Regions from separate parts of the Sporosarcina sp. SG10008 genome, predicted to be linked through region 2. Evidence: riboswitches for the same ligand, from Rfam matches in the RefSeq annotation. Region 2 holds a riboswitch; each other region holds the start of a gene.
What was found. Region 2 has a riboswitch for S-adenosylmethionine ahead of ACGLYD_RS01920 (methionine ABC transporter ATP-binding protein). Riboswitches for the same ligand answer to the same signal wherever they lie in the genome.

Region 1 (10,193 bases), 320 kb from region 2:
GAAATGCCGGGTGGGCGACTTGAGCTTGGTGAAACCTTGAAAGAGGCGGTTAAACGGGAAGTACTAGAAGAAACAGGTATCCACGCAGAAATTGGTGATATGACAGGAGTTTATCAAGATATCACGTTAGGCGTCATCTGTATGGTTTTTCGTGGAAGAGCGATGTCAGGCGTACCAGCTGCACAACCTCCTGAAACGATTGACGTACAATTTGTTGACTTTGATAAAGAGCAAGTAGGAGACTGGATAAAACGCCCGCAATTTGCATCTAGTGTGGATGATGCTCGAAATAGCGATACGATTGTTTATGAAAGTTATGAAGTGAGACCGTATAGATTGATTGAGCGCTCATGAATAATCTTACTTGGGTTGGAAGTGAAAAGGACTTTGTCGATGAACGAGATGTACGATGGATTAATCGTGTAGCGGTTGGTAGATTTGGAGGTAATTCTTCAGCGGGACAAACCAAGAATGAAGATGGCTGCGTTATTTGGCAAAATGAGGATTGGGAATTAGCGGCTATTTTGGATGCACATAAAAGTGCTGAAAGTGCGGAACTTGTTGTACAAACACTCGGGCAGCATAAAGAAAAATTGGTAGAGATTTTAGATATGAAAGGTCCTCCACGATTTAAACGTTTGGAAATGAAGTTACTTGAAATTTTTCAATCTGAACAATTTTTGAATGAATGCAGATGTGCCATGGGAGAAACGGCTTGTCTTATCGTTGTCAGGAAAGCTAATTACGTTTGGTGGTTTTCGGTTGGAGATTGTTTAGTATATCTGTTCCATTCGGAATTAATTGCCCTAAATCAGTTTCAACTTAACCAAAGGCAATTCTTTGAATGGATTGGTCAAGTGAATACGTTTGAGCAAGCAGTACCATGCTACACGTCAGGGACAAGGGAAATGAGAAAAGGGAACAATCTTATTTTTTTGACGACTGATGGTTTAGTGGAATGCCCGGGGGAACCTTTTTTGGATCCGTCAGATCTCGTTGCCGTGCTGAATGAAAAAGAACTTGATAAAGGGATTTCGCAGTTATTGATGGAAATCGAAAGACAAAATGTACGAGACAGTACGACAATTATCGCATGGAATGTGGAAGTAGAAAAGGAAGGTAGCATCCCGAGCGATTATCTCGGATGAAGGAAAAATGACGGGAGGAATTAGATATGGAAGCATCTGAATTAATTGAAATCAAAACCCTTTATTATAACTTAATTCTTGCATGGAATAATCGCGATGCTAAGAGCATGGCTGATCAATTTACAGAGCAAGGCGAATTGATTGGATTTGACGGAAGTCAAGAAATTGGGCGAAATACTATTTTTGCACATTTAGAACCGATATTTGCAGATCATCCAACACCTCCATTTATCAATGTCGTTAAAGATGTGTACTTTCTGAGTGCTGAAGTTGCGATGTTGCGTGCAATCGTCGGGATGATACCTCCGGGCGGAACAGAACTTGACCCAAATTTGAATGCTCATCAAACACTGATTGCAGTAAAAGAAAAGGATGGATGGAAAATAAAACTTTTCCAAAATACACCGGCCCAATTTCACGGAAGATCTGACTTGGTCGAGCGGATGACCAAAGAATTGAAGCGAGTATCTGATGTAGGCTGAAAAAAGTGCCCCGCACCAAGATAATACCAGTGCGGGGAGTGTTTTAGTTACTGTTCATGACAAAGGTAATCATTTTCTCTTCTTTTCATTTGAGTTCATTCGTTCGCGTTTTGGTTTCAGGGAACGGAGTTCAGCAAACTCGCGGGCTATTTCTTCATTCATGTCGCCCGGTTTTATTTTTTGGTTTTTCGGCGTTTGTGGTAAAGACCGTGCATTATTTCCGCCAGTTTTATTGTCATCTCTTCCCATAGTAACAACTCCTTTCATTTTTTCAGTGCCACGTTAATATGGCTTTCTAAAGAAATATTATTCAGCAGTTTTCATGCTGAATTAATGTGGAAATTAAAATAAAAATGTTTGTTTTGATTATTATCGTCAAAAAAGACGGTTTACAATAGTAGTTTTAATAGTATAATAGTAAATAATTGAATATTCTTATCAAGAGAAGCTGAGGGATATGGCCCTGTGAAGCTTCAGCAACCTCTGACTTAGTCAGGAAGGTGCTACCTCCAACAAGATTTTTTCTTGAGAGATAAGAACAGAGTGCCCAAATTAAACCCTCTTTTCTTGTCTTATAGAAAAGAGGGTTTTTTATATTGAATCATTTGATTCAAACCAAAGTGAAAAGGGAGAGACGACACATGCCGATTAATGTACCGAAACAATTACCAGCAGGAGAACTATTGAAGAAGGAAAAAATATTTGTGATGGATGAAGAACGCGCAACGTCCCAAGATATACGTCCTATGAACATCGCCATTTTAAACTTAATGCCTGAAAAAGAAAGAACAGAGTTGCAACTGCTACGTCTATTAGGGAATACACCACTACAAGTAAATGTTACATTTTTGAACACAGCAACTCATGATTCTAAAAACGTTAGTAAAACGCATTTAAACGCATTTTATACAACATTTGAACATGTGAAACATCGTCGTTTCGATGGACTGATTATTACGGGTGCCCCGATTGAGCATTTAGAATTTGAAGACGTTAATTACTGGAAAGAAATAACGGAGATTATGGAATGGTCAAAAGAAAATGTAACCTCTGTTTTACATATTTGTTGGGGTGCCCAAGCAGCACTCTATCATCATTATGGAATCCGGAAATTTGAATTGCCGAAAAAATGCTCAGGCGTTTTTACGCATCGACTATCCGACCCAACGATTAACCTTGCACGTGGCTTTAATGACGAATTTAAAGCGCCACATTCACGTTATACATCCGTTTCAACAGAGGAAATAAAAAATGATCCCCGTCTACACTTGCTTGCCAAATCAGAGGAAGCAGGGGCATTCATCGTCATTTCTAAAGATAACAAACATATTATGATCACAGGTCATTTGGAATACGATGCGGATACGTTGGCGGAGGAATATGCACGTGATTTGCAAAAAGGAGTTGGTATTGATATCCCGGAAAATTATTTTCCGAATGATGATCCAAGCAAAGAGCCGTTGAATACATGGCGTTCCCATACGCATCTACTCTTCTCCAACTGGCTAAATTATTATGTGTATCAAGAAACACCTTATGAATGGGAATAACTAGTTAATGACAAATGTATCAATTAAACCACGTCTGTAGATTAACCATTTATTTGCATAAAACACTGGTGAGTAGGGCTTGATGACCTTCATTTTCACTGCATTATTTTCGGCCCGCTTTCGACTAACTATTCATGACAGATTTACTGAGGGGTCCGAGTGTGGCTAGAAGTGACTCCGTCACTTCTAGCCACACTCTTTTTAGTAATACTATTGCGAATAGTTGCCTGTCGCGTTCCTACACTATTCAAGTGGAAAATGCAGTTGTTTTGGAAGAATAGAATAGATGACATTCTATGAAGGGTGTAAGTGCCCGAAGATGCAATTTCGGGCACTCTTGGACGATGTACAATGCGATCCTTTCTTACTTTTAGCAAAGATTATACATCTAATCATGTGATACCTTATAGCAAGTGCCACTTCTTTACTAAAAAAAGAAAAAACCATATAGAAAGCTTCAGCCGCCAAAATTGCATCTTTGGCGGCTTTTCTCCGACTTGGATGTCAGCTATTCTTTTATCAAAAAAAGCATAAGCACTACAAGTACTTTTGCATCCAGACATCCCGCTTATTGATATAGAAGTCATTCAATCCGAAGCAATCCAAAAATGCAACTATACAAGTAGCGCCCGGAAGGTAATTATGTTATTCACTGGTTAGTTTTGGTTAATCAACAGGTCTGCAATTAACCAAACCAGAAAATGACTGCTTACTATTTTGCAAAAAACTCTAGATTCCTGGCGTATAGGTGCTTTTTTAAAGAAAGTGGTTAATCATCAGACGTGACTCAATGACCCTTTTGTCGTGAATTGCATAAGCTAATACGACGAGGGGGTAAGTGAGATGGGGTTGTTTATTAACAAAAATGGGCACCCGGATGTTTTTAAAAATAATGCAGACGTTTTAGGGAGGAACCAAGAACACTATAAAATAGATCCGATAGCGGAATGGATGAAGGAACATAGGGAAGCGTCTCATTCGGTTGGTGAACAGTTCAATATCATGGAAACCTTACTAAAGCAACAGAAAAACACACAATCCAATCAATTGAAATCAATCCATAATCGTTTGAATGAAATCAAGGAAAGTGATTTCCGACATGAAAAGTTTGGAAAAGATGTTATGAAGTCTTTAAAAAAAGTAGAAACTAAAAACGAAATGTTACAACGTACGTTGATACATGAGCGAATAATGAATCGAGAATTCATCGGGAAAGTGAATGAGGTCAGCCAGTCAAATGAAGAAATTGTCAATAGTATAGAAATGCTGACTTCTGCAAATGAGGAAATTGTAGTCAAAATGAATGAACAATTAGATTATCAAAAGTTGTTGTCAGAGCAACTATTGAAACAAGAAGATATACAAAAAGACGTGATCAGCAGGCTGGACAACCAAGAAGGATTGCTAGGGAAAGTGATAAGGCAACTGGATTATCTACGCTCAGTCCTATACGAGCGAACCAACTTTTTATCAGAGAAAATAGAAGGTAGTTACAGCATGACGTCTTCGTATCTATCCAAATTATTGACCAGATCGGATCCAGTTTCGGCACGTTTTATGTTGAGCCAAAAGCAGGAAGAAAAAGAGGAGAACGTTGATTGAAAGGTATGGCTATTTAATGATGGAAAACATCATTACAATTAAGCAAGCCTCAAGTACAAATCATATACCTAGGAACTGCTTAATTGTCTTTTCAGTTATGGGCTTAGGGATTCAGCACATATTAGCCATCCTTGAATAGAATGTTAAGGACAACGGGATAATCGAATTGGAGGAGATTGGGTGACGAATCGGAATCGACAAAATCAAAACCAACATTGGCATGAACATTATCAGAACCCACAATACCGGAGGATTACAATAAATCAGGCGATGGCCATTGCATTAGAGCGGGTTCCAGGCCAGGTCGTAAAAGCGGAATTAGATTACGACGATGGAATGCTGGTATATGAAATTGACGTAAGAACGGCAGAAGGTCATAAGTATGAAGTTAAAATTGATGCGAATACAGGTGCAGTCCTCAGAGTGAAACTAGATTAATGAAACTATATGTGAAAAGCCACGAATGGTAACTGATACCATTCGCGGCTTTTCTTTTTTTGATGTTTAGGAAATTATGAAATCTCGTACTGTGGATAAGTTGTAACTTAGTGATTTTACGTCTAGACTCCAGCGCCTAGCCCCTGGAACTGTACGACATGGGTCATGCAACTATTGAAAAGGAAATCGTGATCCTAAGCTGCCTTCCTCTGTCGCTTCTAACCTATAGGTCCACCGGGAGGGATTGAACTACATCCCTCCTACTTGTTTGGGCTGGGCATGCGTTTGCGATTTAGTCCATGAAACAGATTAGAAACCCTTTTGCTACTATCACAACTCGAGATTGTTATTACTTTCCAAGGTCTTCGGATTCCATAATTGCATCGACTTTTGCAATTGCATCCGCTTCATCTTCACCATCCGCCGCAATTGTAATGGTAGTGCCTGAAGCTACTCCAAGTGACATAACACCTAAAATGGATTTCAGATTTACTTTTTTACCGACGTATTCCAGTGTAATATCCGATTTGAAAGAACTGACCGCACTAACGAGAGCGGATGTTGGACGGGCATGTAAACCAGCAGTACCTAAAATGGTGTATTGTTTTTCTATCAATGTGTATTCCTCCTAATTGTTAGTATCAATTACTGTATTATAAAAGTTGGTGACTGACTATGGAAGATTATGATTGATTATGAAAGGGATTTCAAGTAATATGAGTTTACAGCTAATTAGAGGTGGTGTTCATATGTTGACAAATGAACGATATGAATTGATTTTGAATTTATTGACTGAGAAAAAGACAGTTAAAATTCAAGAGTTAGTCGATGCGACATCCGCGTCAGAGTCAACAATTCGCAGGGATTTGAACGATCTCGAAGACTTAAATAAATTGGATCGTATCCATGGAGGCGCTACAATAAGCGAGCGAATCACAAAAGAACTTAGTATTTCGGATAAAGCATCCAAAAACCTTCAAGAGAAGATTCAGCTTGCTACTTATGCCGCTTCTTTTGTCCAAGATGGGGATTGTATTTTTCTTGATGCAGGGACTACCACTTTGCAGATGATTCCTTATTTAAAGAATAAAAAAGTGACCGTTGTGACGAATGGATTGACACATGTTGATTCATTGATGGAATACGAAATAACGACTTATTTGACGGGTGGCTATATAAAATCCCGCACACGTGCCCTTGTGGGACCTCAAACAATCCAGACGCTTGGCGACTATCAGTTTGACAAATGCTTTCTTGGCGTCAACGGATTCCATTTGGAAATCGGCTATACAACGCCAGATCCAGAAGAAGCCGCTGTTAAAAGGCTTGCTTCTACACTCTCGAGAAAAACATATGTCGTGACGGATCATTCAAAATATAACAAAGTAAGTTTTGCTACTATTATGCCACTCGATAAAGCCGTATTGATAGTAAGTGATTTCGAAAAACAAGCTATCAACTTATTGGAGCAAAAAACAACAGTAAAGGTGGGGAAATCATGATTTATACGTGCACAATCACACCCTCGCTTGATTATACTACCTATTTACCCGAATTCAGGAGCGGTAAACTGAACCGTTCTAAAGATGTATATTACTATCCCGGGGGAAAGGGAATAAACGTGTCACGTGTGTTAAGCCGATTAGAAGTTAGCAACATCGCTTTAGGTTTTGTAGGTGGGTTCACAGGTGACTATATTCAACAATCTCTACAGTCAGAAGGGGTTCATACGGACTTTATCCAAACTGAAGAAATTACGCGCATCAATGTGAAAATCAAAGCCGATAAAGAAACAGAGTTAAATGGTCCTGGTCCTGATATAACACTAGAACAGCAACAGCAATTGATGGCGAAAGTGCAGAACATGGAAAAAGGTGATTGGTTCGTTCTTGCAGGCCGTCTTCCTGAATCAATAGCGAAAACTTTTTTCGAGGATATCGCAACTATCTGCAATGACAATGGCGTACATTTCGTTCTTGATACATCGGGTCCTGCATTAAAAGGATTGATTGACATGAAGCCATTTCTTATTAAACCAAACGAACAGGAGCTTGGTGAATTGTTCGATACGGTAATAGAAAACAAACAGCAAGCACACCATTACGCTAAGAAACTTATTGAAAAAGGCGTCGAACATGTCATCGTTTCCATGGGGGGGGAAGGGGCACTGCTCGTTACGAAAGAGGTTGCTGTTTTTGCGGAAGCGCCAAAAGGGAAAGTTGTGAATACGGTGGGGGCTGGTGATTCACTTGTATCCGGGTTTCTTGCATCCTTCACGAAAGAGGGGGATCCAGTTAAGGCATTCCGATCGGGTGTTGCAAGCGGAAGTGCAACAGCTTTTAGAGTGGATCTTTGTGAGAAAAAAGATGTACTAGCATTGCTGGACCAAGTATTGATTAGTTCATTAGATAAGGGGGATGTGAAATGATGAAAATCACACAATTATTAACTGAAGCTACAATTATTTTGGATGTGAAAGCTACATCTAAACAGGATGTATTGACAGAACTGATAAATCAGTTCGATCGTGCAGGAAATTTGAATAATACAGGGGCATTTACACAAGATATTTTGGCCCGAGAAGAGCAAGGGACGACGGGAATCGGCGATGGAATTGCGATTCCACATGCGAAATCAGCAGCTGTTAAGGTGCCGGGAATCGCATTTGGACGTTCTTTACCAGGTATCGACTACGCATCGCTGGACGGCCAGCCGGCTCATCTGTTTTTCATGATTGCTGCGAGCGAAGGAGCAAATAACGACCATTTGGAAGCGCTATCAAGACTAGCTACATTTTTGATGGATTCAAACTTTAGAGAAAAAATTCTAAATGCTACGTCAAAAAATGAAATTCTACAAGCGGTCAATGACAAGGAAATCGAGTTGGAAGGACCTGAAGAGATAGATGAATCAAAATCATCACTTTCACCTACATCGAAAATACTTGCTGTTACTGCGTGTCCAACGGGAATAGCGCATACCTACATGGCGGCACAAAAACTAACTGACAAAGCGAAAGAAATGGGCATTTCATTGAAAGTGGAAACGAACGGTTCGTCTGGCGTGAAAAACCGTTTGACAGACGCGGATATTGCGGAAGCGGATGCCATTATTGTTGCCGCAGATACCAAAGTTGAAATGGCTCGGTTTAGCGGTAAGCCGGTCATACAGACGAAAGTCGGCAAGGCAATCTATGAAACGGAAGAATTGTTGAATCGTGCAATCATTAAAGACGCACCAATCTACAAACATGATAAGTCTAAAGAGGATAGTGACACTTCCGAAACCAAAAACGGTTTTTATAAACATTTAATGAATGGTGTGTCCAATATGCTACCGTTTGTTGTTGGTGGCGGAATTTTAATTGCGTTATCGTTCTTCTGGGGTATAAATTCAAGTGATCCGAATAGTGCAGATTACAATGCATTCGCAGCAATGCTAAATACAATAGGCGGTGGAAATGCATTCTTCTTGATGGTTCCTGTATTAGCAGGATTCATCGCGTCGAGTATCGCGGACCGCCCCGGATTTGCTCCAGGTATGGTCGGTGGGTTAATCGCGATTACGGTTACAGGTGTTGACGGTGTCAGCGGGGGCTCTGGATTTCTAGGCGGAATCATTGCCGGTTTCCTAGCAGGGTATGTAACAGTTCTTGTTAAAAAAGCATTTGCGGCATTACCCGATGCACTTGAAGGATTAAAACCGGTGTTGTTCTATCCAGTGTTCGGTATTGCGATTACTGGACTCATTATGATGATGATCAATCCTCCTTTGACTAAATTATATACGGGTATGTCAGTATTTTTAGAAGGGCTTGGTGGAACAAACCAGGTACTAGTCGGTATATTATTAGGTGCGATGATGGCAATTGACATGGGTGGGCCGATTAATAAAGCCGCATACACATTCGGTATTGCGATGCTCGATGCACAGAACTTCGGATTCATTGCGACGGTTATGGCAGCGGGGATGGTACCGCCACTAGGCATGGCAATTGCCACGACATTGTTCAAAAAACGATTTACAAAACAAGAGCGTGAAGCGGGGAAAACGGCTTATGTCCTTGGGGCTTGTTTTATAACGGAGGGTGTCATTCCGTTTGCGGCGGCAGACCCGGCACGTGTTATTCCAGCATCGGTAGCTGGAGCTGCATTGACTGGTGGGCTTACAATGCTATTTGATATTGGGTTACGTGCACCGCATGGTGGCGTCTTCGTTATGGGGCTTGTCGATGGTGGTATTGGAAAAGTATTGCTATATGCATTGGCGATAGTCGCTGGGGCCATGGTTACAGGTTTACTTGCGGGAATATTGAAGAAGAACAAAATACAGGCGATATAAAAATAGAGAGAGCTGTCCAAAAAGTCATTCGCAGATGGCTATAGGCGGAGCTCTCTTTTTTTTACAAGTAAACGCCTAGTCATTTACATGTATAGGCAATGCGCAACAGTGGAACACTCTCTGTAAAGCGGAGGTGTGAACTTTGGATGACTTTTTTGAAGTGGACTTTTGGGAAATGATTATGAGGGTGACGGTTACATTTTTTGTCCTCCTTATACTTGCACGATTTATGGGGAAAAAACAAATTTCTCAACTGACGTTTTTCCATTACGTAACCGGTATTACGATAGGCTCCATAGCGGGAGAAATCGCGGGAGTATCCAAAACTCCACTTTTGGATGGACTCATAGCAATGATTTGGTGGACATTCCTGACGATGCTCATGAGCTACATTGCATTTAAATCTAAAAAGGCACGGATAATTCTTGATGATCAGCCTACTATCGTTGTATATGAAGGGAAAATAGTTGAAGCTTCCTTGAAGAAGTTGCGTCTCCATCTAAATGACTTAAGTATGATGCTGCGTGAACAAAGTATTTTTTCAATTAAAGATGTTCATTATGCGATACTTGAAACAAATGGACAGTTAAGTGTCTTAAAAAAAGCAGGGCAAGAGGCCGCAACGAAAAAAG
Region 2 (10,193 bases):
ATCGTGAAATCAGTCACCTTGTCCGACGCACCTGTTTTACGTGCTTGACTTAACGTAACCGGGATAGTCGCTGCAGACGATTGTGTCCCTAGTGCAGTGAAATAGGCAGGTGCCATCGTTTTCATCAAGAAAAACGGATTGCGTTTTGAAAGAGAACCAGCAATCGTATATTGAATCGTTAGCATGATGAAATGAAGAACGATAATCATAACGAATACCAGCGCAAACACGGAAAGAACCTTCGCAACTTCACCGGTATATGTCATATTTAGAAAAATCCCGAAAATATGGAATGGTAACAGCGGAATGATAACGAATGCAATCACCTTTTCTATTAGAACATTCAATTCCTCGAATACAGAGAGCATTGCCTTACTACCAATGGATGCCATACCTATACCTAGTACGAATGCGAGAAGGAGCGCTGACATAACACCCATAATCGGTGTCATTTCAAGTTCAAAAAAGGATTCCGCGGCAGCTCGACCTGCTTTTTCTACCTTGCCGTCTCCAAGACTTCCGATAAATCCTGGCAATAATGCTGTTGCCGAAAAATATGCAATAATACCAGCTACAATTGTAGATATATATGCAAATGCTGTTGCCAGTCCAAGGAGCTTACCAGATCCCTTGCCAAGCTTAGCGATTCCGGGCGTGATGAACGCAATAATGATTAGAGGCACTATAAAGTTCAGGAAACCTCCAAAAATCATATTAAATGTTGCGGCAAGACTGACAAACCAGTCCGTAAAGGCTGCTCCGATTGTCGGTATCTTCGGTAGAAGTACACCGAGTACAATTGCTAATCCAATGGCAATAACGATACGCCATATTAGACCAATTTTGAACTTCAAAACCATATCCCCCTATGATAAATATATGTATTTAAGAGACAACAATACCATAATATTTTTGCTATTGGAACATCTATTTGTGATTAACATCTATTGGAAAAAAGAAAACTCCACCGAGTTCAAAATCTTCGGCGGAGTTTTCTTCATACTTATTTTACCGGAACGACTGTGCCATCCCATTCTTTTAAAATAAAGTCTTGAATTTCTTTTGACTTCAATACTTCAATCAAAGCTTTGATCGAATCTTTATCTTCATCACCTTTTCTTACAGCGATGATATTTACATAAGGTGAATCCGCGTCTTCGATAGCAATAGAATCTTTAATCGGATTTAAACCCGCATCGATTGCAAAGTTCGAGTTGATCAGCAATGCATCGCCTTCATCATTTGAGTAAAGCTGCGGCATTAATCCCGGCTCATAGTTTGCGTCAAATTTGATGTTTTTAGGGTTTTCAACGATATCTTTCAGTTCAGCAGCTGTTTTATCTATACTTTCGTCAAGTTTGATAAGCCCTTTTGATTCAAGCATCGCAAGCACTCGTCCGTGATCAGAAATAGAGCTACTCATTAAAATCGTCGCACCATCTGGAAGTTCATCAAGTGATTTATACTTTTTCGAATAAACGCCGATTGGCTCAATATGAATGCCGCCTGCATTTACAAAGTCATATCCCGCATCTTCAATTTGTAATTCGAGATAAGGAATATGCTGAAAGTAGTTTGCATCGAGTTCGCTGGATTCAAGATCTTTATTCGGCAACACATAGTCTTGATATGTTTCGATTTGAAGGTCATAACCTTTTTCCTTCAACAATGGTTTTGCTTGTTCTAGAATGATCGAATGCGGTGTATTGGAAGCTCCGACAACAATCTTAGTTGTTTCTTTTTCGCCTACATTATTGCTGCCGCTAGTGTTTTTTGTTCCGCAAGCTGCAAGCGCGAGTATCAGTACTGCTAATAAAACACCTGTTAGAAATTTCTTCATTTCATAATCTCCCTTTTTTCTAAGATGACAATCTAGGTGATGGGTAAAGATAGTTGTCCACTTTCATCATCAAATCACTTCACAGGAATGACGTCGCCGCCCCACTCTTCGAGAATGAAGTCTTGGATTTCTTTCGATTTCAACACGTCAACCAAAGTCTTAATTGCTTCAGTATTTTCATCGCCTTCTCTTACTGTGATGATGTTTGCATATGGCGACTCTGTCTCTTCAATCGCGATAGAATCGTCAAGTGGATTCAAACCTGCATCGATTGCATAGTTTGCGTTGATAACTACTGCATCGCCTTCATCATTTTTATACAATTGTGGTAAAAGTGATGGTTCGTAATTCGCATCAAATTCCAGATTTTTAGGGTTGTCAACAATGTCTTTCACTTCAGCTGTTACTTTATCTACTCCGTCAGCCAATTTGATTAACCCAGCTGACTCTAACAAAGAAAGGACACGGCCATGTTCAGCTACTGAGTTACTAAAAATAATAACTGCACCGTCTGGAAGTTCATCAATTGATTTATATTTCGTCGAGTAAACAGCCATCGGTTCGATATGGATAGCTCCTGCATTCGCAAACTTATAACCGTGGTCAATTACTTGTTGATCTAAATAAGGAATGTGCTGGAAGAAGTTCGCATCCAATTCGCCTGATTCAAGATCTTTATTTGGCAAAATATAGTCTTGGTATGTTTCAATGACAAGTTCGATTCCTTTTTCTTTCAATATCGGTGCTGCCTTTTCTAAAATGATTGCGTGCGGTGTGTTAGATGCACCAATGACAATTTCCGTTTCTTCAACAGTTTCTTTGTCAGCTTTGTCTTCCCCACTTGTACTTTTATCATCGCTGTCATTTTTCGCTCCGCAAGCTACCAATGCCAATACAAGTACTGCTAATACTATTCCCCCTAAAAGCTTTTTCATGATTTTTTCTCCCCTTTTTCTATGTTTTTATATAATTTACAGGCTTGGCCTGATATTACTGTACTAACTATTATCTCTTGTCGAATTTCCTCACCGCAAAATCCCCGATGAATTGAATGATGAAAACGATAATTAAAATAAGGATTGTTGCAGCAAGTGTAACGTCTTCCCGGCTACGCTGGAATCCATCTAAGTATGCAAGAGTCCCAAGTCCACCTGCTCCGATAATCCCAGCCATAGCAGTGTACCCGACGAGTGCAATCGCTGTTACAGTAATTCCTGAAATAAGTGCAGGCATCGATTCCGGTATAAGAACTTTAAAAATAATCGTTCTCGTTTTCGCTCCCATTGACTTCGAAGCTTCAATTACACCTTTATCAATTTCCTGTAATGCAATCAACACCATTCTTGCATAAAACGGAGCCGCCCCAATAATAAGTGCCGGCATCGCTGCATCCGGTCCGCGGATTGTACCAAGAAGAAATTTCGTAAACGGAATAAGTAAAATGATTAATATGATAAACGGAATGGATCTAAAAATATTGACGAATGCTCCTGATATAATATTGACCAACTTATTCGACCAAAGTTGACCGGGACTAGATAGGAAGAGTAAAATTCCAAGTCCTAACCCAATAACTAAAGTGAACAATGTAGAAACCGCAGTCATATAGAGTGTTTCCACTGTTGCTTCCCACATTTTAGTCCAGTCGACATTCGGAAAAAGGTTTTCAATCATTACCGATCACCTCCGTCTGAACATCATTTTCATTGAGGTATTGAATTGCTTCCTCAATGATTGAGGAATCTCCAAGCAGCTGAAGTATCAGTGTGCCGTATGCCCCGCCATGTGTATGGGATATGTTTCCCTGCACGATATTCACATCGACAGTGAATTTCCGAATAAGACTTGCGAGCACAGGTTGTTCTGTCCGCTCCCCTACAAATACAAGCTTGATAAGCGTGCCGGCAGGAAATTCTTCCTTAATATGCGCCATTGCCTGCTTCGCCTCCACGGGTTCCGTCACTTGAGAGACAAACCGCTTTGTGATCGGTTCCTTCGGTGATTGGAACACATCCAGGACATCTCCCAACTCAACAACTTTCCCTGCCTCCATAACTGCAACTCTGTGGCAAATTTTCCGGATAACGTGCATTTCATGTGTGATAAGCACAATTGTCAGTCCAAGTCGTTCATTAATTCCTGTTAGAAGGTCTAGTATTGAATCCGTTGTTTCTGGATCAAGGGCTGAAGTCGCTTCGTCACAAAGAAGGACTTCAGGGTCGTTTGCAAGCGCACGAGCAATCCCTACGCGCTGTTTCTGACCTCCAGACAATTCGGATGGATATGCATTTTCACGACCAGCCAAACCAACTAATTCAATCAGTTCCGCCACTTTCTTATCACGCTCGGCTTTTCGTACACCCGCGATTTCAAGAGGGAAAGCGATATTCTCCTTCACTGTTCTAGACCACAGTAAGTTAAAGTGTTGGAAAATCATACTCACTTTTTGTCGTGCTTCCCTTAGCTCTTTCCCTTTAATTGCTGATATTTCTAGACTTCCTATTTTAACGCTACCTGACGTTGGCATTTCAAGACCGTTCAGTAGTCGAATCAACGTACTTTTTCCTGCCCCACTATAGCCGATGACTCCAAAAATCTCACCGTCAGTAATTTCAAGCGATACATTTTCGACTGCTGAAATACTGCCTGGCCCTTCACCGTATCGTTTATTTATATCCGTTAAATAAATCATTTTTTTCACCTCAGAAAAATTGTTTTGTTACTAATTTTGTCTAGCTTCAGGCGCCACCCCCTCGGGTCACAAGGCAGTTCGCTGTGGTGGCTTAGGTACGCCCCCTTCGCAATCTGACTTGTGCCTGTCGGGGCTGAGCGGCGCCTTCCGCTTTTCAATACAAAAAAGCCTTCCTGCAGACGGGCAGAAAGGCTTGACGTTATCGAAAATAAACGTTGTCCAATCTCTCATCTTTCAAAGCGTATGCTTTGTGTGACTTGGCACCATTTCACTTACGTGACGGTTGCCGGGCTTCGCAGGGCACTATCCCTCCACCTCTCTTAATAAGAGTGACCTATTCAATTGAATGTTAAGACGAAGTATATCAAAGTTCCATATCTATTGTCAATCTATTTCTTCAAGTAGATACGGTACTGATTGAAATGCATAAATTTTATGGGTTAAAACGCCATCCTTTTGTATAAGAAGGCAAGGAACGCTTTCGATTTCATAGTCAATTGCAATATTTTGTACGTAATTCAAATCTGCTTTCCCGATTGGTATTCCCGGTCTCATGACGGTAATAACTCCCATCATTTTAGATGCGACTGCACAAGTTCCACACATTGGTGTATATAAATAAAACGCTGCCACTGAAGACTCTTTCAAAGCCATCTCCCATTGTTCGCGTGTCCAAGTTTCCATTAATTCTACATCCTTTAAATTAGAAATTCCGGTCTGATTTTAAAATCCGCACCTTGTAGTATTGTAGCCAACACTTTGTATGGGGTCGTCTCCACTTCCCGATAAACCTTTTCTGTGTACAAATGGATTGCTGCCGGGAACTCTCTTTTGAATAAAACACGGGTCTTTTCTCCATCTTCATCCGCATCAACGAAGACAAATAGTTCATGTTCTTCGTAAGGTGCAAGCAATTCTTCAAGCCGATAAGGACTTACTGTGCCGTTCGTACAAATAATTTCGACAGGCTCAACAAGTATTCGTGCCAAACGTTTCTTATCCGAACCGCCCTCGACGATAATTACTCTTTCATCCGACACAAGAGGCCCCTCCTTCGCTCTTTTTTATATAAAGATGCAAAAAACGCCGAAAAAGTACCGGCGCCTTGTCTTAGTTATTCTCCGACAGTCATTTTTTCATACGCTTCAGCTGACATAAGTTCATCCAGTTCAGAAACATTTGAAGGTTCAACAACGATCATCCATGCATTTTCATACGGTGATTCATTGACAAATTCAGGGCTGTCTTCAAGTCCTTCATTCACTTCAATTACTTTTCCGCTGATTGGTGCATAAAGTTCTGATACTGTCTTAACAGATTCAACGCTTCCGAAAGGCTCGTCCGCTTTGATGTCATCTCCGACAGATGGAAGTTCAACGAATACGATATCGCCTAGTTCAGATTGTGCAAAGTGAGTAATACCGATGCGGTAGTTACCACCTTCGTCTTTTACCCATTCATGCTCTTCAGAATAACGCAGATCTTTTGGTGTGCTCATTCCGTATCCCTCCAAATAAATAGTTTCATTCTCTTCAATTCTGTCATATTTCTCGAATAAAGACAAGATAGGAAATCAGTTAGTCCATACTTTGTCGAACTCTTCTTCCTTGAATCCGACAGTCACCTTACCATCACCGAAGACAATTGGTCTCTTAATCAACATACCGTCAGATGACAGCAAGCTAATTTTCTCTTCATCTGTCATTGTGAGCAATTTGTCTTTCAAGTTTAGCTCTCTATATTTCGTCCCACTAACGTTGAAAAACTTTTTCAACTCCAAATCCGATGCCGCAATCATTTTGCCAAGTTCTTCTACTGAAGGAGGAGCTTCCGCTATGTTCACTTCCTGAAAGTCCAAGTTGTTCGTCTCAAGCCATTTTTTTGCTTTCCTGCATGTCCCGCACTTTGGATAACCGTAATAAACTAATCCCATACCGCAACGCCTCCATTTTCGCCATTATAACAGAAAAAACACCTGGGCGCCTATTGCTACCTGGACGTCAAAGTGAGATCGTCAATTTTACTTCATTAAACAATCACGTCTGTTGATTAATTATTGACTTGCATAATACGATAGCGAGTAGGGTTTGTAAACCGCTATAACCCTTTACTATTTTCGGCCCGCTTTCGGCGAATTAATTACGATATTATTACCGTGGGGCAGGTGCTTTGAAAGAATAGAAAAGATGACTTTCTATAGAGATTGTAAGTGCCCGAAGATGCAATTTCGGGCACTCTCGCACGTTGTACATTGCGTTCTTTGCTTACTTTTGCAAAGATTATGTGATGCCTTATAGGAAATTGACACTTCCTTAAAATAAATATGGAGATACTATAGAGAAGGATTGAGCGGTCAAAATTATATCTTTGACCGCTTATCTTTAGGTGAGAAGCTAGCCATTCTTTCGTCCAAAAAAGCTTCGGCACTTCTTGTATCAATGTCTTTGGAGAGCGGCAAATGAACAAAAACCATGCGATTACCGAAAGAATAAGTAGGGATGCGACAGAGTCGCATCCCTACTTATCAATACATCTCGATAATGGTATTGAAATTGTTCAATTCAAAGCGATACAAAAAAAGCAATACACGTAACGCCCAGTGTGTGATCAAGGTAATTTTAATCTACATACGTGTTATACGATATACTTCTCCGCTTCGATTAGCTTAACTGAAGCTTCGCGTTTTTTAGCGATGATATTATACGGATTCGAGCGAGTCAATTTACGCAGCGCTGAAATCATCATGCGTTGATTATCACCATCGACAGCCGCAAGAAGTGTTTCTTTTGCATCTCTTTCAATCTCTTCAAATGCTTCTTGGCAGAAGATTTGTGTGTAAAGGATTTTCTGTTGCGCTTTTTCTTCTCCGCTGCGTGCAATTGCTTTTTCTGTACGTAGAAGTGCAGACTCCATCGCAAAAACATTATTAGCGATATCTGCAATATTTACAAGTACCTCTTGCTCTGCTTCAAGCTTCGTGCCAAAACGTTGTGCAGCAAGACCAGCAGCAAGCAAACCGATTTTCTTAGCATTTTTCACAAGTGCTTTTTCTTGTGCAAGTGCTTCGTCACCGATTTCTTCAGGCATCATCATAAGAAGTTCTTCTTGAAGTGCTTGCGCCTGTTGAAGCAATGGCAATTCGCCCTTCATTGCTTTTTTCAGGAATGTACCTGGTACTAGCAGACGGTTGATTTCATTCGTCCCTTCAAAAATACGATTGATGCGTGAATCACGATAAATGCGCTCTACTTCATATTCTTGCATGAAGCCGTATCCGCCGTGAAGCTGAACTGCTTCGTCAACGATGTAATCCAATACCTCAGATCCCACGACTTTATTGATAGAACATTCGATTGCGTATTCTGCGATTGCTGCCGCAATTGCTTTACCATCTTTTTGCTCTTCAAGACTCAACTGGCTTTGACGCTCTTCAAAGTAACCAACTGTACGGTAAATCAAGCTTTCAGCCGCATACAGTTTAGATGCCATTGTTGATAGTTTTTGTTTCGTCAAGTTGAATGAAGAAATTGGTGTTTTGAACTGTTGACGTTGATTTGTATAAGTAATTGCAAGCTCAAGCGCACGTTTAGATCCGCCCATTGTGCCGACTCCTAATTTGTAGCGACCGATATTCAAGATATTAAATGCAATAATATGTCCGCGACCGATTTCACCTAGCAAATTTTCAACTGGTACTACTGCGTCTTGTAAGATTAGCGTACGAGTAGATGAAGATTTGATACCCATCTTTTTCTCTTCGGCTCCGACAGATACACCTGGGAATTCTTTTTCAACAATAAAAGCAGAGAACTTATCGCCATCGATTTTCGCGTAAACAACAAAAATATCTGCAAATCCTGCGTTCGTAATCCACTGTTTTTCACCATTTAAGATGTAGTGTGTTCCAGCAGCATTCAATTTCGCATTTGTTTTCGCACCCAATGCATCAGAACCAGAGCCTGGCTCAGTTAGTGCATATGCAGAGATTTTGTCACCTGATACAGAGTTTGGCAAGTACTTTTTCTTTTGTTCTTCATTTCCGAAAAGTACGATTGGTAGGGTTCCGATACCAACGTGTGCGCCATGAGTAATCGAGAATCCGCCTGCTACGGACATCTTTTCAGAGATAAGTGCAGACGCAATTTTGTCGAGTCCAAGACCACCATATTCTTCTGGTACATCCGCTCCTAGAAGTCCAAGATCCCCCGCAGTTTTCAGTAGTCTTACAGAGTGCTCGAATTCATGGTTTTCAAGATTTTCGACAACAGGTTGAACTTCATTTTTCACGTAGTCTTCTGCTGTTTTCGCAATCATTTTCTGTTCATCAGTAAAATCTTCAGGCGTAAATACACGGTTTGCTTCAATGTCTTCCGTTAGAAAAGCTCCACCTTTAATCAGTTCGTTTGTTTTTAATTCAGTCAATGTTGTTTCCTCCTTTTAATCTTAACGGTTTATATGTCCACTATTAATATAAAATTCACTGGTTTGTTTACTAGATAGTCAGCACTTAATAAATAGAATGTTCTTCCTACACCGCTTTGTCGCTTGGTGATGGCCTCACGCAATAAGCCCGCCAGAAGAGCATTGTCGGTCTGATTGCTTCGGCTCACACTTGTCGCTCCTTCGCTAGAATTGTTCGTTATACTGGTGAGGTATATCACCTAGTTAATTCTAAATAAGTGGTGCCGAATATATAGTGTTTACAAAAGCTCAAACACGCCGGCTGCGCCCATTCCGCCGCCGATACACATTGTAACGACTCCGAACTGTTTACCTTGACGTTTTAATTCACTCATCATACGAATTGTTAAGATAGATCCTGTTGCTCCGAGTGGATGCCCGAGGGAGATTGCTCCGCCGTTGAAATTCACCTTATCTATATCAAGGCCTAGATGACGGATAACTTGAAGTGACTGAGACGCGAACGCTTCGTTTAACTCCCATACATCGATATCCTCAATAGAAAGCCCTGCAATTTTAAGTGCTTTTGGAATGGCTACAATTGGGCCGATTCCCATCACTTCAGGTGGCACGCCGCCTACAGCAAATGACAGGAATTTCGCGATTGGCTTCAAGCCTTGCGCTTCTGCCACTTCGCGGTCCATCACAAGTACTGCGCCTGCTCCGTCTGATGTTTGTGACGAGTTACCTGCCGTAACAGTACCTGTTACGGAGAATGCCGGACGCAATTTCGCTAATCCCTCTACGCTTGTTCCGTGACGGACTCCTTCGTCCATTTTAAATGTGAAATTCTTCTCACTATATTTTCCGTTATCATCTACAGAACGCTTTACGACTTCGACTGGCACGATTTCATCATCGAATTTTCCAGCTGCAATCGCTGCACCTGCTTTTTTGTGAGACAGCACAGCAAATTCATCCTGTTCTTCACGCGTGATACCGTATTTTACTGCAACTTGCTCAGCAGTGTGACCCATTCCCATATAATATTGTGGAGCCGTTTCTGCTAAGTGAGCATTCGGTCGGATTGTATTCCCCATCATCGGTACCATACTCATTGACTCGACGCCGCCTGCAATAATTGCTTGCGAGTGACCGAGCATGATGCGTTCAGCTGCATAAGCAATTGATTGAAGACCTGATGAACAGAATCGGTTTACCGTAATTGCAGGCGTCGTATCAGGAAGACCTGCAAGTGCA
Region 3 (10,193 bases), 400 kb from region 2:
TTACCCATTGATGTTTTGGAAGATGCAATGAAACAGTCAGGTGATTTTAAAAATTACTTGGAGAAATTGATTCGCAAAAAAGAGTACCAATTGCATCCTGAAGTTGAGAAAACTTTAGCTGCCTTCTCTTCCACATTCGCCGGGCCATATGGCTTGTATAACACGACAAAAATGGTGGATATGGCATTTGATGATTTCGAAGTCGACGGGAAAAGTTATCCGTTAAGCTATGTGTCCTTCGAAGGTGACTGGGAGGGCGAAACGGATACCGCCAAACGCCGTGCTGCATTCGATGCATTCTCAGCTAAGTTAAAAGACTATCAACATACAACTGCAAAAACATATGACATGCATTTACAAACGGAAAAAACAACAGCTGACCTAAGAGGGTATAATTCGATTTTCGATTACTTATTGTTCACCCAAGAAGTCGATAAGTCCATGTATGACCGTCAAATTGATTTAATCACAAAAGAACTTGCACCTCACATGCGGAAGTACGCGAAACTTCTGCAAAAAGTCCATGGACTTGATAAAATGACGTTTGCCGACTTGAAAATCTCGCTTGATCCAACATACGAACCAAAAATCACCGTAGATGAATCGAAGAAATATATTGATGATGCCCTTGCTATAATGGGTACTGATTACATGGAGATGGTGGATCGTTCATACAAAGAACGATGGATTGATTTCGCTCAAAACAAAGGTAAATCAACAGGAGCATTCTGTTCCAGCCCTTATGGCAACCATCCATATATCCTTATTTCATGGACAGGTAGTATGAATGATGTATTCGTCTTAGCTCATGAATTAGGGCATGCGGGTCATTTCTACAATGCAAATCGAGAGCAAAACGTATTCAATGCACGCCCATCACTATATTTCATCGAAGCACCTTCGACGATGAATGAAATGCTCGTGGCTAACCACCTATTAGAAAACTCAAATGATCCGAAATTCAAGCGTTGGGTTATTTCATCAATCGTTGCACGCACGTACTACCATAACTTTGTAACGCACTTACTAGAAGCTGCCTACCAACGAAAAGTCTATGAACGCATTGACGCAGGCGGAAGTGTCAACGCCGGTGTATTGAACAACTTGAAACGCGGCGTGCTTGAAGAGTTCTGGGGAGATGATGTGGAGATTAATGAAGGCGCGGAACTTACATGGATGCGTCAGCCACACTACTACATGGGCTTGTATCCATACACATACAGTGCTGGACTCACAATCTCCACTCAAGTATCTAAACGTGTCCTTGAAGAAGGTCAGCCTGCTGTCGATGAATGGCTCGAAGTATTGAAAGCTGGTGGTACAAAATCCCCTGCTGAACTGTCAAAAATGGCAGGTGTCGATATTACAACAGAAAAACCATTGCGTGACACAATCGCTTATATCGGTGATTTGATTGATCAGCTAGTTGTGTTGACGGAAGAAATTGAGGCAAACGAAACGGCTAACGTTTCACAATAAAACAAAAGCGCAAATGCCTGTTCAGAGGCGCTTGAGTCTAGACGTGAAATATCAGCTTTCGCAGGTTATCCACTGTACAAGATTTTATAATTTCCTAGGCAGGAAGAACAAAAAAGCTGACGAAACCGTAATGGTCTCGTCAGCTTTTTGACGTTGTTAATTAGATTTTACTTCATCCACTCTGGTTTACCAAAGCCTTCAAAATCTGAATCAATTACTTTTTCAAATTCTGCTGATTCTACTATTTCAATAATATCTTTAGCAAATTGCTTATCAATGTTTTCCGTTTTTACAGCAACTACGTTTCTGTATATATCAAGCATGTCCTCTAGTGCTAGCGCATCTAATAAATTCATACTTGCAGCCAAGGCAAAGTTTCCAGGAACTGCCGCTAAATCAGTACCGTCAACTGAACGTGGAAGCTGACCCGCTTCGATTGGCTGAAACACCAAGTTCTTCTTATTCATTGTTACATCTTTTTCAGATACTTTTAGCACTTCTGCATTTGGATCTAATTCAATTAGACCTTCATCCTGTAACACTAAAAGGGCGCGGGCTCCATTAACAGGATCGTTTGGAATGGTAACTTTTGCTCCATCCTCAATAGCTTCAATTGTCTTGAATTTATTCGAATAAATGCCCATTGGAGCTGTTGGTACGATAATAAGTGGTGATAATTCAGCTTCCGTTTCTTTAACGACATTTTCTAAATAAGTCGTGTTTTGGAACAGGTTTGCATCAATATCGCCACTTGCCAGTGCATTGTTCGGCTGAATATAATCACTAAACTCAATTAGTTCAACTTTATATCCCTTTTCTTCAAGTCCAGGAATAATCGCCTTTTTCAACATATCACTATATGGTCCAGCGGTTGCACCAATTTTCACAGATTTGTCATCCGAAGCTTTTTCTTTGCCACCACAAGCAGCTAGTGCGGTTCCAACTACAAGTACTAATACAACTAATAGAAACTTTTTCATAATTTTCTCTCTCCCCATCATCGTTTATCAATTACTTTTGAAATCCGATCTCCTGCAAACTGAATTACTTGTACAAATAGTATTAATATCACCACGGTCACTACCATTATTGTATTGTCGTAACGATAGTAGCCGAATCGAATTGCTAAATCCCCGATTCCGCCACCACCAACAACACCAGCCATTGCTGAATAGGCGACTAAACTAATTACTGTAAGTGTCACGCCTTGAATAATACTTGTTTTTGCTTCAGGCAATAGTACATCTTTGATAATCATCCACGGAGTTGCACCAACAGCGATTGCAGCTTCGATAACACCTTTATCAATCTCTCTTAGTGAAGTCTCCACAATTCTTGCGAAAAAAGGGATTGCTGCCGCAGATAATGAAACACTAGCAGCCCCAGGGCCAATCGGAGTACCTACTATTAAAATCGTTAAAGGGATTAACGCGACGAGTAAAATAATAAACGGCACAGAACGGACCATATTGACGATAAAGCCAATAACTGAGTTCAATGCCCGATTTTCTAAAAATAAGCCTTTATCGGTAGTGAACAGCAAAATCCCTAGCGGAAGCCCAATAACAAGTGCGATAACGAGAGAAATACTTATCATATAAAGTGTTTCCCCAAATGCTTTTGTAATATCAGGCATTAACTCTATAACGTGTTGTAAATCAATTCCCATTGTCAATTACCTCCACTTGAGCAGCTCGTGATGACATATAGGCAATTGCCTTTTCTATTTCGTCATCCTCGCCTTTTAGTTCCATCAGGAAAGTACCGAGTGGCCTTTCTTGAATATATTCAATGGAGCCGTGTAGGAAATTACCTTGTATAGTAAATTGCTGCACAGTATCTGAGATAATTCCATCGCCTGCGACATCACCTTTAAACATGACTTTGACCAGTTTGCCCGTGCACTTGCTCAAAATCATTGACGGCACATCAAATGACACAACACTACTAATAAATTCTTTCGTTAATTCTTCTTGAGGATCTGAAAATATATCATATACTTGTCCTTCTTCAATCACTTTTCCATCTTGCATAATTGCCATGCGATCACAAATTTCTTTCACGACATTCATCTCGTGTGTTATTAGAACGATTGTAATCTGTAATTCTTTATTTATTTTCTTCAACAGCCTTAAAATAGATAGCGTCGTATTTGGATCTAATGCAGATGTTGCTTCATCACACAGTAACACTGAAGGATTATTCGCTAGTGCTCGGGCAATACCTACCCGCTGCTTCTGGCCACCACTCAGCTGCGCAGGATAAACATCCCGTTTATCAGAGAGGCCAACCATTTCTAGTAAGTCCGTTACCCGAGCGTTTATTTTATTGGCAGGCGTTTTGGCTGCCCGTAAAGCAAATGCTATATTTTCATATACTGTCTTTTGGCTGATTAAATAAAAGTGTTGAAAAATCATTCCTATTTTCAGACGTGCCTGACGGAGATTATTCCCCCGTAACTTCATCAAATTTAATCCATCTACTAAGATCGTTCCGCTCGTTGGTTTTTCCAACAAATTTAGACAACGGATAAGAGAACTCTTCCCTGCACCTGAGTAACCTACGATTCCGAAAATTTCTCCTGTGTTAATGTCGAGTGAGACATTATCAACACCAGTCACGATTCTCTCTTTTGTTTTGTATACTTTTGATACGTTTTGAATTTGAATCATGCAATTCTCCTCTTTCTATAAATAGAAGTACGAAATCTCAGATGTCTGACCATATAAAAATGCTTCTCTCATATATGAAAGAAGCACCGAAAATAAAAAGGTTTCAGCTCATCTTTCAGAATGAAATTCACTCTGTAGGAGTTAGCACCTTCCTTACATTACGCAAGGGGTTGCTGGACGTCATCGGGCCTATCCCTCAGTCTCTCTTGATAAGTACCATTATGTAATTATTTTGATTGATAAGTTTCATATTAGTATGTTCCAATAAGATTGTCAACATAATATGTTCTGATATATAACAATTTATTATCATTTTCATTTCATTCCATGTATACTGACAATAAGAAAAGCGGAAGGCGCCGTCTAGACGCGACAGGCATAAGTCAATCCAGGGGAAGGCAGTCTAAGAGCGCGACGTCCTGTCGCAACGACTGCATACCTGCATCCTTGCAGGCACGACGTGGCGCTCTTTGCCACATAGCTGGATTGCTTTCAAGGAACCTAGCCTAAGTACGCCGCGTCCTGCGGCAATGGCTAGGTGACCCACATCCTTTGGGCCTCAGAGCGGCTGGCGCCTGGAGCTAGACAATAAGAAAAGCGCAAGCGCCTTGGTAGACCCGACAAGCGCTGGAGTCTAGACACTGCTCCAAGTGAAAAACTTATACTATCTTACTCTTTTACACTAAAGATTGGATTACATAGAAGAGAGGTTATTACATGGCACTATCAAATCGACTCAAGAACCTACCACCGCACTTTTTCGCATCACTTGTTCGAAACGTACAAGAAGCACTTTCTGAAGGACGCGACGTTATTAACTTGGGGCGTGGAAATCCCGATCAACCGACACCTCCACATATTATAAAAGCACTCCAAGAAGCAGTCGAAGATCCAACAACACATGGATACTCCCCTTTCAGAGGGACTGCCGAATTAAAACAGGCTGTTGCTGACTTTTATAAACGAGAATACGATGTTCATATTGATCCTAAAACAGAGGTAGCGATTCTATTTGGAACAAAACCTGGATTGGTCGAGTTACCCCTCGCGATTATGAACGAAGATGAATTACTTTTATTGCCGGATCCGGGATATCCCGATTATTTATCGAGTGTAAGCTTAGCCAATATTAAATACGATTTAATGCCATTACTTGCAGAAAACGATTTTTTACCTGATTACTCTGCTCTTTCCGATGAACAAAAGAAGCAAGCAAAATTAATGTATTTGAACTATCCAAATAACCCAACAAGCGCAACAGCCACACTTCCATTTTTCGAAGAAACGATTGCTTTGGCAAAAGACAATGATATTGCAATTTTGCATGACTTTGCCTATGGTGGAATCGGTTTTGACGGTGCGAAACCTGTCAGTTTCCTGCAAGCAGAAGGTGCAAAAGAAGTTGGAATTGAAATGTACACATTGTCAAAAACGTATAATATGGCGGGATGGCGGGTCGGTTTTGCCATCGGTAATGCCGATATTATCGAAGCAATCAGCTTATTGCAGGATCATTTATTCATAGATATATTCCCAGCAATTCAGCGCGCAGCAACAGAGGCATTATCGGGAAGCCAGGATTGTGTGGATGAGCTCGTTTCACTTTACGAAAGCCGCCGGAATGTCTTAATTTCCGAATGTAAACGAATCGGTTGGGATGTCATCGCGCCCGCTGCATCTTTCTTCGCTTGGTTACCTGTACCAGAAGGATATACAAGCGAATCATTCACCAAGTTACTATTAGACAAAGCAGACATTGCCGTAGCACCGGGCCATGCTTTTGGAAGGTATGGTGAAGGGTATATACGTGTTGGCTTATTGGAAAGTGAAGACCGTTTAAAAGAAGCAGTTGCACGAATTGAAAAACTCGATATTTTTTCACGATAAAATAATTTAATTTGAATTTCATATCAAAAAAGCCAGGAGTTTTCTATTCTTGGCTTTTTTGACATGAAATATTCTTAGTTCGTTAGAAACATTGAAAAGAGCGAATATCATTTGGACTTATCACATGATGGATCCAGCCACGCCTTCTTCTCTGTACTTTCCAGCTAGTTATTGTGATTGTTTGTGTCATATTTATCTTCTAGTTTCGGAATTAATTTTTCCCATATCAGATATTTTCATATAAATTTCGATCAACTATGTGATTCAGATTTCCTATAAAGATCACACCTTTTTCATTTCAAGCTAAATCCAATCTGTATAGAATCTGCAATTCTCTTGTAGCCGATCTCTTGGTAGATTTTATTTGCTGTCGGATTCATCAAATCAGTGTAAAGCACACAAAAATCATATTTTTTTAGAAGTTCCTTTGTTCCAGCTGCTACCATCGTCCGCGCGTAGCCTTTCTTTCGCTCTTCCTTTGGTGTAAATACAAGGGAGACAGTTACGCCATGATTTGTCGGTCGGGCTTTTTTCATCATGGAAACTACTTTGCCATTATCCTCCCACAAAAATACTTCCTGTTCGGCTACAAATGATGCAACTCGACTTTTCACATCTTCCACTGCTGTTAGCGGAAGTCCTGCATCTTCCTCAAACAAGTTGAACCACATCTCAATGAGTGAACAATCATCCGTATTTGCCAAACGCCAAGAGCCTGGACTGTGTTCAAGTGTTTCATCTATATTATCTAATCGATACAATCCCTGGTCCATCATCAATTGAGGATACACACTTGTTTTCACTTCCCATTTCTTACTGAAGAGGAATGCCCACGGTTTTAAACCTATGATGGAACTAATTTCAATTTTAAGTTCCAATAGGTTTCTTATTAACAAATCCATACATTCTTCCAAACGGCTTTCATCCGTAAAAATTAGGTTTAACGGATGTGGATAGGTCATTTGAAATAAGGCTAGCACCTGCCCCTCCTCTTCAATCGTCGCCATAAACGGCTTCTCGTATCGGCCAGCTTTAATTGCCTGCAATACACCGAAAAAAAGACTGTATACATCTTCCCTTTTACCTAAAACAGGTTCAGCTTTCAATGCAAATTTTTGCACATCTTGATAACGTCTAAACTCCATCCCCACACCCCATTCACATAAAAATAATAAACATCGAAATATTATAACAATTCTACCACATTTAACCTATATGCTGTGACTCTGATTGAAATCCATTGGTTAGTGGAAAGCTCTCCTTATTGCACTGGAAATTATAAAGCTTCCCTGGGGATAATCTGCAAATGGGCCTAGAATGTTGCCACAGGTTGTGGTGTACTAAGGCTGCGTTCTTCTGTTACAGGCGCTTCCTCTTTTTTTTTGCAAATAAACGTCAAAGTGAGCTGAAAATAATGCCTGTCTTCTGTCCAAAAATGTTATTGGAGGAGCCAACCCCTGATCACCTTGTAAATTGCCAGGAATGCGGCCTTTATGAACAAGGGACACGGATGGTATGGGGTGAAGGTAATCCAGCGGCCCCGATTATGATTATTCTTGACAATCCCGGAGCACGTGAAGATCGTGAAGGCGAGTCATTTGTTTGTGGAACGCGGCAAACGCTACAAGAAGTTGCAAATGAAGCTGGCTTGAAAATAGATGATCTGTATGTCACTTTTATACTAAAAAGGAAGCCCGTTCGAGCATACGACAAAGAATTAGTACGTCAAATTTGTATGAGGCATTTAGAACAGCAGCTTACAGAAAAAAAGCCTACTCTCATTCTTTGTTTAGGAAATGTAGCCGTTCAGTCTTTTTTTCAAAATCCTGAAGCCGAAGTGAAGTCAATGCGGAGTAGTTGGCACGATATACGTGGATTCCAAACAGCGGTCGCCTACCATCCACTTGCAGTTAGACGACGTCCAAACTTACGTAACTTATTTTTGGAGGACTTGACTTTCGTTGCGGATCGCTTTCATTCTTTAGACCTCTAGCTACGATATGAAGTTTTTGTAATCCAATATTACTATTAGAAAAAATATTTATGTTTGATAAATTAATCAGATATGGTAGATAGAATTCAAAAAAAAAGGACACACAATTAAGCATGTCCTGTTACCAACTCAGATATTTGGTTGTTTTGAAGTATTCAATATTTCTAGTTCTTCTTTACTTCCAACGTGATCAAGTTCTTTATTTTTTTCAATTTCATGCATGTCAAGAACGTGTTGGGTAGGTGGGATTAATAGACTTATTACAATAATTGTCACTCCAGAAAAAATCACACCTGAGAAAACAGGCGTTAGCCACAATTCGCCCAACAAGCCCAAAAACCCATCCGATTGAATTTTCGGCCCAGGAACGTGAGTAAGTGACGTAATAATATAATATACGAGTCCAACAGATATACTTGCCCATACAGCCGGAGTACTTACCCGCTTCCAAAATGGGCCTAAAACGATTGGCCAGAACAATGTAACAAATACAACATCCCACGCTAAATAGGCTAAATCAATAACTTTTTGAGCACTTAGAGCCAGGATTAAACCTAACAAAGCGCTTGCAAGAATCACCATTCTGGAAAAAAACAATAGTTTTTTGGGATCAGGATTCTTATTAATAAAATCTAAATAAATATTTTTAGTAACAATTCCTGAGGTTGCTACATAACATGCCGCAACAGTTGACATACCCATCGCCGCCATCGCTGTTAAAAAGATAGCAGATAAAATAGGAGGGAAATAGCCTTGTGCAAAAACAAGCATCAATGTTTCGGGATTGGAACTGTTCGGATAAATAGATTTAAAAGCTTCCCCTAACATACCAGGTATCCAACTAATAGCGATGATTACTGAACCTGCAATAATCATACTCAGCTGTGCGACACGCGGACTTTTTGCCGCTGCAACACGCTGACCTAAGTCCACTGCTGGAATATCACCAAGAGCTAAAACTAAATAGAGTGTCCAGAATTCAACTCCACCTCTACTAAATAATTCATTTACATTCCACCAATCAGGGTTAAATGTAACATCGGGATAATAGAATAAAACAAATATGGTTATCCCGAGGATTCCGGCTACCGCTAGTGCCCCTTGAACAATTTCGGTGTAAGCGACAGCCCATAAGCCTCCAATAACGGAGTAGAGTGCCGTTAACGAAACAAATAATAGTGCGGCTGGAAGGAAATCGATTTGGAAAAGTTGTTGGATAATATAAGTACCCCCAACAGTGAGAGCTGCGGCATTGAAAATACCAAATGCTACCGCCATCACGATTCCCGTGTATGCTCCTAATCTTTTACTACCATATCTCAATCCGTAGTAGTCCGCTAGTGTCCATCCTCTTAATCTTCTTAGGGGCTTAGTCCAGATTAATGCTCCTAAAATCATACATGTACCTAGGCCGCCCATTGTTGCGGACCCTTCAAAGCCTCCACTTGTATAACCCGAGCCGACAGCAGCAAAAAAGAATGGAGCTGCTAATAACGCGGCAATTAAACTCCCAGTTACAACGGATAACGGCATACTCCAGCCCGCCACAATTAAATCTTCAGCAGTTTTGACGCGCTTATATCCTTTATAGCCAATGTAATAAATAAAAACTAAATATACACAAAATACGATGATATTCATCAATTCAAGTGCTCCTCATCTATCTTTTATCCGTTCATAACTACTCCACCGTTTGGAGTTAGTATTTGACCTGTATAAAAATCCGCATTTTCTGATGCTAAAAATAACACAGTTTTGGCGATTTCCTCAGGTTGAGCCAAGCGCTTTAGTGGATATTTCGCTGACTCTTCCGCGATATAGTTTTCACCGAAAGCTTCGAGAATGCCAGTATATGTTCCACTAGGCGCCACAGCGTTGACCAATATATTCGGTGCCAACTCTCTTGCCAAAGCTTTTGTAAAAGCATTAATACCGCCTTTTGCCGCTGAATAATGGGTGAATTCTTCACACCCAAGACTTCCTATATCTGAAGAGATGTTAATAATTTTACCTTTATTTTTTTCCTTCATTCTTTTCGCCGCTTCTCGGCAATTATAAAAGTTTCCGTAAAGATGAACCTTTATCATTTTGTCCCACTGCTCATCAGTTAAATCTGTAATAGGAGCATTCTGTGCAAACCCGGCATTGTTGACAAGAATATC

Region 1: linked by a shared signal. The riboswitch ahead of metA (homoserine O-succinyltransferase) and the one ahead of ACGLYD_RS01920 (methionine ABC transporter ATP-binding protein) in region 2 are both predicted to bind S-adenosylmethionine.
Region 3: linked by a shared signal. The riboswitch ahead of ACGLYD_RS03910 (methionine ABC transporter ATP-binding protein) and the one ahead of ACGLYD_RS01920 (methionine ABC transporter ATP-binding protein) in region 2 are both predicted to bind S-adenosylmethionine.

Annotation. Positions count from the first base shown of each region.
Region 1 covers NZ_CP172607.1:689,569-699,761, forward strand. Annotated here, with positions in the region: gene ACGLYD_RS03475 (NUDIX hydrolase) at 1-354, shown strand, start outside; gene ACGLYD_RS03480 (protein phosphatase 2C domain-containing protein) at 351-1,148, shown strand; gene ACGLYD_RS03485 (SgcJ/EcaC family oxidoreductase) at 1,175-1,630, shown strand; gene ACGLYD_RS03490 (hypothetical protein) at 1,700-1,879, opposite strand; SAM riboswitch class I at 2,063-2,169, shown strand; gene metA (homoserine O-succinyltransferase) at 2,272-3,180, shown strand; gene ACGLYD_RS03500 (hypothetical protein) at 4,024-4,782, shown strand; gene ACGLYD_RS03505 (PepSY domain-containing protein) at 4,963-5,220, shown strand; gene ACGLYD_RS03510 (phosphocarrier protein HPr) at 5,570-5,836, opposite strand; gene ACGLYD_RS03515 (DeoR/GlpR family DNA-binding transcription regulator) at 5,970-6,722, shown strand; gene pfkB (1-phosphofructokinase) at 6,719-7,648, shown strand; gene ACGLYD_RS03525 (fructose-specific PTS transporter subunit EIIC) at 7,648-9,561, shown strand; gene ACGLYD_RS03530 (DUF421 domain-containing protein) at 9,704-10,193, shown strand, end outside.
Region 2 covers NZ_CP172607.1:371,040-381,232, reverse strand. Annotated here, with positions in the region: gene ACGLYD_RS01940 (dicarboxylate/amino acid:cation symporter) at 1-854, opposite strand, end outside; gene ACGLYD_RS01935 (MetQ/NlpA family ABC transporter substrate-binding protein) at 1,004-1,840, opposite strand; gene ACGLYD_RS01930 (MetQ/NlpA family ABC transporter substrate-binding protein) at 1,915-2,775, opposite strand; gene ACGLYD_RS01925 (methionine ABC transporter permease) at 2,846-3,514, opposite strand; gene ACGLYD_RS01920 (methionine ABC transporter ATP-binding protein) at 3,507-4,532, opposite strand; SAM riboswitch class I at 4,757-4,862, opposite strand; gene ACGLYD_RS01915 (thioredoxin family protein) at 4,917-5,216, opposite strand; gene ACGLYD_RS01910 (toprim domain-containing protein) at 5,231-5,572, opposite strand; gene gcvH (glycine cleavage system protein GcvH) at 5,647-6,030, opposite strand; gene ACGLYD_RS01900 (arsenate reductase family protein) at 6,106-6,465, opposite strand; gene ACGLYD_RS01895 (hypothetical protein) at 6,991-7,125, shown strand; gene ACGLYD_RS01890 (acyl-CoA dehydrogenase family protein) at 7,167-8,954, opposite strand; gene ACGLYD_RS01885 (acetyl-CoA C-acetyltransferase) at 9,233-10,193, opposite strand, start outside.
Region 3 covers NZ_CP172607.1:772,474-782,666, reverse strand. Annotated here, with positions in the region: gene pepF (oligoendopeptidase F) at 1-1,479, shown strand, start outside; gene ACGLYD_RS03920 (MetQ/NlpA family ABC transporter substrate-binding protein) at 1,647-2,459, opposite strand; gene ACGLYD_RS03915 (methionine ABC transporter permease) at 2,477-3,148, opposite strand; gene ACGLYD_RS03910 (methionine ABC transporter ATP-binding protein) at 3,138-4,151, opposite strand; SAM riboswitch class I at 4,257-4,367, opposite strand; gene ACGLYD_RS03905 (pyridoxal phosphate-dependent aminotransferase) at 4,869-6,038, shown strand; gene ACGLYD_RS03900 (GNAT family N-acetyltransferase) at 6,332-7,183, opposite strand; gene ACGLYD_RS03895 (uracil-DNA glycosylase) at 7,549-8,031, shown strand; gene ACGLYD_RS03890 (sodium:solute symporter family protein) at 8,161-9,672, opposite strand; gene ACGLYD_RS03885 (SDR family NAD(P)-dependent oxidoreductase) at 9,699-10,193, opposite strand, start outside.